DNA from 2 places in the Streptomyces sp. NPDC050806 genome. Region 1 is predicted to be linked to the other one. Evidence: riboswitches for the same ligand, from Rfam matches in the RefSeq annotation. Region 1 holds a riboswitch; the other holds the start of a gene.
The links. A riboswitch is a leader RNA that binds a small molecule or an ion and turns the genes downstream of it on or off. The one in region 1 is predicted to bind cobalamin.

Region 2: it holds a riboswitch for cobalamin, as region 1 does, so the genes downstream of both, ACZ6WH_RS33760 (ribonucleoside-diphosphate reductase subunit alpha) here and ACZ6WH_RS17560 (CoA-acylating methylmalonate-semialdehyde dehydrogenase) in region 1, are expected to answer to the same signal.

Annotation. Positions count from the first base shown of each region.
Region 1 covers NZ_JBVJIF010000005.1:323,645-327,582, reverse strand. The annotation lists gene ACZ6WH_RS17565 (acyl-CoA dehydrogenase family protein) at 1-291, opposite strand, end outside; gene ACZ6WH_RS17560 (CoA-acylating methylmalonate-semialdehyde dehydrogenase) at 298-1,821, opposite strand; cobalamin riboswitch at 2,050-2,223, opposite strand; gene ACZ6WH_RS17555 (methylmalonyl-CoA mutase family protein) at 2,397-3,938, shown strand, end outside.
Region 2 covers NZ_JBVJIF010000012.1:40,278-44,215, reverse strand. The annotation lists gene ACZ6WH_RS33760 (ribonucleoside-diphosphate reductase subunit alpha) at 1-2,320, opposite strand, end outside; cobalamin riboswitch at 2,474-2,606, opposite strand; gene ACZ6WH_RS33755 (GNAT family N-acetyltransferase) at 2,771-3,283, opposite strand; gene mctP (monocarboxylate uptake permease MctP) at 3,365-3,938, opposite strand, start outside.

The DNA.
Region 1 (3,938 bases):
CATCCAGGCGACCATGTTGTGGATGGACAGGTAGCCGGCGACGGACGGGCAGCCGGAGGCGAGGGCTTCGAAGACGAGGACGCCGTCGGCACGGCCGAGGCCGGAGCCGCCGGACTGCTCGCGGACGTGGACACCGCCGAGGCCGAGTCCGGCGGCCTTGCGGAGGACGTCGACGGGGAAGTGCTTGTCGCGGTCCCATTCGAGGGCGTGCGGGGCGAGGTGGTCCTGGGTGAAGTCGAGGGTGGTCTCGACGAGGGCCTGTTGGTCCTCGGTGAGCAGAGTGCTGGTCATTGCGGGTCAGCCCATCGTCGGGATCGTGAAGCTGGCGCCTTCGCGGAGGCCGGCGGGCCAGCGCGAGGTGACCGTCTTGGTACGGGTGTAGAAGCGGATGGCGTCGGGGCCGTGCTGGTTGAGGTCGCCGAAGCCGGACCGCTTCCAGCCGCCGAAGGTGTGGTACGCGACGGGCACCGGGATGGGGACGTTGACGCCGACCATGCCGGTGTCGACGCGCCTGGCGAAGTCGCGGGCGGTGTCGCCGTCGCGGGTGAAGACGGCCACGCCGTTGCCGTACTCGTGCTCGCTGGGCAGGCGCAGGGCCTCTTCGTAGTCGGCGGCGCGTACGACGGTCAGGACGGGACCAAAGATCTCCTCCTGGTGGATGCGCATCGCGGGGGTGACCCGGTCGAACAGGGAGGCCCCGGCGAAGAAGCCGTTCTCGTGTCCGGGCAGGGTGAAGTCCCTTCCGTCGACGACCAGTTCGGCGCCTTCCTCGACACCGAGGTCGACGTACGAACGGACCCGGTCGACGGCGTCCCTGCCGACGAGCGGTCCGAAGTCGGAGTCGGGGTCGTCGCTGCGGCCGATGCGGAGCCCGGCGATGCGTTCCCTCAGGCGGGCGACCAACGCGTCGGCGGTCTCCTCCCCCACGGGGACGGCCACGGAGATGGCCATGCAGCGCTCACCGGCGGAGCCGTATCCGGCGCCGATCAGCGCGTCCACGGCCTGGTCGAGGTCGGCGTCCGGCATCACGACCATGTGGTTCTTGGCGCCGCCGAAGCACTGGGCGCGCTTGCCGTGGGCGGCGGCGGTGGCATAGACGTGCGCGGCGACGGGTGTGGAGCCGACGAAGCCGAGGGCGGCGACGCGGGGGTCTTCGAGGAGGGTGTCGACGGCTTCCCGGCCGCCGTTGACGACGTTGAGCACGCCGGGTGGCAGGCCGGCCTCCAGGAAGAGTTCGGCGAGGCGCAGCGGGACGGACGGATCCCGCTCGGAAGGCTTGAGGATGAAGGCGTTGCCGCAGGCCAGGGCCGGTGCGGCCTTCCAGAGCGGAATCATCGCCGGGAAGTTGAACGGGGTGATGCCGGCGACCACCCCGAGGGGTGCGCGCAGCGAGTGGACGTCGATGCCGGTGCCGGCGTTGTCGGTGAACTCGCCCTTCATCAGGTGGGGAATGCCTGCCGCGAACTCCACCACCTCCAGTCCCCGTTGAATGTCACCGTGGGCGTCGGCGACCGTCTTGCCGTGTTCGGAGGACAGCAGCCGGGCCAGCGCGTCCTTCTCCTGCTCGACGAGCTGGAGGAACCGCATGAGGACGCGGGCGCGGCGCTGGGGGTTCCAGCCGCCCCACTCCCGCTGTGCCCGCGCGGCATCGGTGATCGCCGCTTCGGTCTCGGCCCTGCTCGCGAGGGGCACGCGGGCCTGGACCTCGCCGGTGTTGGGGTCGTGCACGTCGCCGTAGGACCCCGAGGTTCCCGGGATGTGCTTGCCGCCGACGTAGTGGGTCAGCTCGCGCACGGAGGCGCGGTCGGTTGCGCGGATCATGGGTGCCTGCTCTCGTCAGGTGATCCGGGATGGCGCGCGGTGCCGTCGCACGCGGACGCGGTGGCGTACGCGGGCGGGGCTGCGCGAGATCGCGTATGGCGGAGGGGCCGTCAGGCCGTGGCGGCCGTGTGCGGTGGGGCTCCTCGGTGAATCACGGTGGGCCGGGTGGGACCGCCGGGATCGTGAACGCGCACCGATGCCATGCGTGTCAGCTCCATCCTCGTGGACAACACGGAACATCCCGCGGCCGGTATCCTGACTCCCGGATCAGCGCGCGCCGCCCGCCTTCCCGACGTCTCTCTCGTCAGTGGCGTGCTGCTCGACGGCGTACTCCCCGGTCACAGTGGCGGGACCGCGCCGGAATCGCACCGGCTTCCCTGCACCGCGGGCCTTGGCGGCGACTATATAGTTGGACGTCCTGGTAATTCCACCCCCGCCGGCCCGTCCGCCGCTTCTCGACGAGGGCCCGGTCCCCTACCCCGGCAGGGCGGCGGTTCATGCCACCCGGCGGAAGAGAACAAGGTCACAGCCCTGCCCTCTGCCGCTCCATTGTTAACGTGGCCTAACATCCGAGCATGACGGTCCTGCCTGACGACGGGCTTTCCCTGGCGGCCGAGTTCCCTGACGCGACACATGAGCAGTGGCAGCACCTGGTAGCGGGTGTGCTGCGCAAGTCGGGCAAGGAAGTCTCTGGCGCCGAGGCGGAGTACGCCCTGTCCACCGCGCTGGAGGACGGGCTTCGCACCCGCCCCCTCTACACCGCGCGCGACCACGCGCCCGACCCCGGCCTGCCCGGCTTCGCACCCTTCGTACGCGGCGGCCGGGCCGAGGGCAACACGGCCGGCGGCTGGGACGTACGCCAGCGCCACACGGCCGCGGAGGGCGAAGCCGTCCTGACCGACCTGGAGAACGGCGTCACCTCCCTGTGGCTGACCGTCGGCGGGTCCGGCATTCCCGTTGCCTCGTTGGGCCGCGTCCTCGACGGCGTGTACCTCGACCTGGCGCCCGTCGTCCTGGACGCGGGCGACGAGGTCGCACCGGCCGCGCGGGAGCTGCTGCGGCTGTACGAGAACCGTGGCGTCGCCGCCGACGCCGCGCGGGGCAACCTGGGCGGTGACCCGCTGGGCCACGAGGCCCGCACCGGACGCTCGTACGACATCGCCCCGGTGACCGAACTGGCCCGATCGTGTGCCGCGCGGTACCCCGGGCTACGGGCGCTGACCGTCGACGCCCTGCCGTACCACGAGGCAGGCGGATCGGCGGCGCAGGAACTGGGCTGCTCCCTGGCGACGGGCGTCGCGTACCTGCGCGAGCTGACCGACGCCGGGCTGAGCACGGAAGAGGCCTGCGCGCAGCTGGAGTTCCGGTACGCCGCGACCGCCGACCAGTTCCTGACCGTCGCCAAGCTGCGCGCGGCGCGCCGGCTGTGGGCCCGGGTGGCCGAGGCCTGCGGGGCGCCGCAGGCGGGCGCGCAGCTCCAGCACGTGGTGACCTCGCCGGTGATGATGACGCGTCGCGACCCGTGGGTGAACATGCTGCGCGCCACGGTCGCCACCCTCGCCGCCGGAGTGGCGGGCGCCGACGCCGTGACCGTACTGCCCTTCGACCACGCGCTCGGGCTGCCGGACGCGTTCGCGCGCCGTATCGCCCGCAACACCTCCACCATCCTCATCGAGGAGTCGCACCTCGCCAGGGTGATCGACCCGGCGGGCGGCTCCTGGTACGTGGAACGGCTCACGGACGAACTCGCGCACGCGGCCTGGGACTTCTTCCAGGAGATCGAGCGGTCCGGCGGGCAGGCGGCGGCGCTGCGCTCCGGCATGGTCGGCGAACGGCTGGCCGAGACCTGGTCGCAGCGCTCCGCCAAGCTCGCCGCGCGACGCGAACCCCTCACCGGAGTCAGCGAGTTCCCGCACCTGGCGGAGAAGCCGGTCGTCCGCGAACCCGCGCCCGAGCCGCCCGCCGGGGGCCTGCCCCGGGTACGGCGGGACGAGGCGTACGAGGCGCTGCGGGCACGCTCCGACGCCCACCTCGCCGCCACCGGCACGCGGCCCCGCGTCTTCCTCGCCGCGCTCGGCCCGGCCGCCGCCCACACCGCCCGGCTGACCTTCGCCGCC
Region 2 (3,938 bases), on a different contig from region 1:
GCGCTGACTGTGCGATCCGGGTGGCAGGACGCGACCGCAGGTAGTACGTGGTCTTGATGCCGCGTTTCCAGGCGTACGCGTACATCGAGCTGAGCTTGCCGATGGTCGGCGCCGCCATGAAGAGGTTCAGGGACTGGCTCTGGTCCAGGTACGGCGTGCGGTCGGCGGCCATGTCGATCAGCGCACGCTGCGGGACCTCCCAGGCGGTGCGGTACAGCGCGCGGATCTCCTCGGGAATCCACGGCACGTCCTGCACCGAGCCGTTGCCCTCGCGCAGCGCCTCACGGGTCCGCGCGTCCCAGCTGCCCGCCTTCTTCAGGTCCTCCACCAGGTAGGCGTTGACCTGCAGGAACTCCCCGCTCAGCGTCTCGCGCTTGAAGAGGTTGGAGACCTGCGGCTCGATGCACTCGTACACGCCCGCGATCGACGCGATGGTCGCGGTCGGCGCGATCGCCAGCAGGAGCGAGTTCCGCATCCCGGTCCGCGCGATACGGGAGCGCAGCGCGGCCCACCGGTCCGCCCAGCGCGGCTCGGCGTTCGGGTAGTGGTCCGGGTGCAGCACACCGCGCGCCGTACGCGTCGCCGACCAGTTCGGGTGCGGCCCGTGCCGCTCCGCCAGGCCGGCGGACGCCTCGTACGCCGCGAGCATGATCCGCTCGGAGATCCGGGTGGACAGCTCACGCGCCTCCGGCGAGTCGAACGGCAGCCGCAGCCGGAAGAAGACGTCCTGCAGCCCCATCAGCCCGAGGCCCACCGGACGCCAGCGCGAGTTGGACGCACCGGCCTGCTCGGTCGGGTAGAAGTTGATGTCCACGACACGGTCGAGGAAGGTCACGGCCGTACGGACCGTGGTGTCCAGCTTCGCCCAGTCCATCTCGCCGTCGGCGCCCAGGTGCGCCGCCAGGTTCACGGACCCGAGGTTGCACACGGCCGTCTCGCCGTCGTCCGTGACCTCCAGGATCTCCGTGCACAGGTTCGAGGAGTGCACGACCCGGCCCGGCTCCGCCGTCTGGTTCGCGGTCCGGTTCGCGGCGTCCTTGAAGGTCATCCAGCCATTGCCGGTCTGCGCCAGCGTCCGCATCATCCGCGCGTACAGCGTGCGGGCCGGCACCGCCTTGACGGCCTTCCCCTCGGCCTCCGCCTTCCGGTACGCGGCGTCGAACTCCGCGCCGTACAGATCCACCAGCTCCGGCGCGTCCACCGGCGAGAACAGCGACCAGTCCCGGTCCGCCTCCACCCGGCGCATGAACTCGTCCGGGATCCAGTGCGCGAGGTTCAGATTGTGCGTACGCCGCGCCTCCTCACCCGTGTTGTCCCGCAGCTCCAGGAACTCCTCGATGTCCGCGTGCCAGGTCTCCAGGTACACACAGGCCGCGCCCTTGCGGCGGCCGCCCTGGTTCACGGCCGCGACCGAGGCGTCCAGCGTGCGCAGGAACGGCACGATGCCGTTGGAGTGCCCGTTGGTGCCGCGGATCAGCGAACCGCGGGCGCGCACCCGGGAGTACGACAGACCGATGCCGCCCGCGTGCTTCGAGAGGCGCGCGACCTGGTGGTACCGGTCGTAGATCGAGTCCAGCTCGTCCAGCGGCGAGTCCAGCAGATAGCAGGAGGACATCTGCGGGTGGCGGGTGCCGGAGTTGAAGAGCGTGGGGGAGGAGGGCAGGTAGGAGAGCGTGCTGGTCAGCGCGTACAGCTCGGCGACGTCCGCGAGCGCCCGCTCGGAGTGGTCCTCGGCCAGGCCGCACGCCACCCGCAGCAGGAAGTGCTGCGGCGTCTCGATGACCTTGCGGGTGAGCGGGTGCCGCAGCAGATAGCGGGAGTACACCGTGCGCAGGCCGAAGTAGCCGAAACGGTCGTCGGCGCCGTCCGTGAGCGCCCGGTCGACCAGTGCGTCCAGCGCGGCGGCGTGCGCGGTGACGAACTCGGCCGTGGAGTCGGCGATCAGCCCCTCGCGGTGACCCGTGGCGACCGAAGCGGCGAAGCCCGTCGCGCCCTGGCTCGCGGCCTCCTCGGCGATCGCGGCCGTGAGCAGCCGGGCGGCCAGCTTGGAGTACTGCGGCTCGTCGCCGATCAGCCCCGCGGCGGCCTCCATCGCCAGCTCCCGCAGCTCCGCCTCGTCCGAACCGGCGTGCCGGCCGCGCAGCGCGGCCGCCGCGACCTTGCCCGGGTCGGTGGCCGGCAGGTCGGCGGTGAGGTCGGTCAGGGTGCGCAGCAGGGCCGTACCGGGAGCGTCATCGGGCCGCTCGGCCACCGTCCGAGGGGCCTGTGCCTCCTGTGCCGCTTGCGCCTCTTGTGCTGACTCCGCTGGCGCGATGGTCACCTTGTGCTCTCCTCACTCGGCTGGGGCCGGGGAAGAGCGGAGGAGGCGTACGGGCAGCCGCGCCGGACGCCATGCCGGGCACGCGGACACACCACGCAGCGTCCACCGGCCCAACCCGCGGAGCCCGGACGTCTCGACGCCCGTGCCGGGACGGCTGCGGGCGTACCGTCGGCAGGTCATCGGACTCGCGAGCGGGCGGAAAATACCCACTCGACACACCGTTGCGGGACAGTTCCGGATTCGCACCGGATTCCCCTGCGGCGACAGCGAGGACGAGCATACATCTTGTGCCGCCCCTCGCGGCCATCCCTACATCTTGTGTCGCTGCGCTGCTGTGCGTACCGCGGTACGCACGGATGGTCACGGCCCGCTGTCGGCCGCGCGGGCAGGCGGCAGCGCGGCCGCGCGGCGCCTGCGGAGACCCGGCCCCCGGACGTCAGCTCCGGCGTGTCAGCGCTCGGTTGTCAGATCCCGGGCGTACGTCAGCAGGGTGCCGAGACCCGGCACCGGCGACCAGTCGCGCTCCGGCGTCCGGGTGAACCCCAGTCGCCCGTAGAGGCGGTGGGCGCCGTGCATCGCACGCTGCGTGGACAGCACCAGCCGCCCACAGCCCGGCGTGTCCCGCGCACGGTCCAGACATGCCCGTACCAGCGCCTCGCCCACGCCCCGGCCACGCGCCTCCTTCGCCACCGCCAGCATCCTGAACTCCGCCTCGCCCGGCCCCGCGATGTCCGCCCACGGCCCGCCCGCCGCCACGAACGTCACCCCGCCCAGCACCTCGCCCTCCGCCACGGCCACCAGCACCTCCGCCTCGGCCGCCCGGCGCGCCACGTCCCGCAGCACGGGCAGGTACGCGTCGTCCTCCCCGAAGTCGAGCAGCCCGTCCCCGAGGTACGCCTGCGCCGTGATCTCACCCAGTCGCGCGTGCTCCGCCGCCCGTATCCCCCTGATCACGAAGTCCATGGCCGTCAGTGTGCACCAGGGGCACGACAACGGGCCGCCGGTTTTCACCGGCGGCCCGTCGGCCTCACGAATGCGGCGGAATCAGTGCGCGGAACCCGCCGTGGCCGGCGGCAGATCCACCTGGACGCCCTTGTCGCCCGCGTCCGCCGTGTAGTCCTCCGGCGAGGTCTCGTCGATGCCGGCCGGCGCCTTCGCGGCCCGCAGTACGATCGTCAGCACGAGTGTGACCAGGACGTTCAGCACGAACGCGGTCAGGCCGATGTAGCCGATCTCGCCGATGCCGGGAATCTCCGCGTTCGAGCCGCCGAAGTGCTTCTGCGTCGGGCTGGCCACGCCGTACGCCGCGACCGTGCCGTACACCATGCCGACCGCCCAGCCCGCGAGCAGCGCCCAGCGGTGGAACCAGCGCGTGAACAGGCCGCCCACCAGCGCCGGCATGGTCTGGAGGATCCAGATACCGCCCAGCAGCTGGAAGTTGATCGCCACCGTCTTGTCCATCGTCAGGACGAACGCCAGCGCGCCCACCTTCACCAGCAGCGACACCAGCTTGGCGACCTTGTGCTCCTGCGCGGGCGTGGCACCGGGCTTGAGGAAGTCCTTGTAGATGTTGCGGGTGAAGAGGTTCGCCGCGGCGATCGACATGATCGCCGCCGGC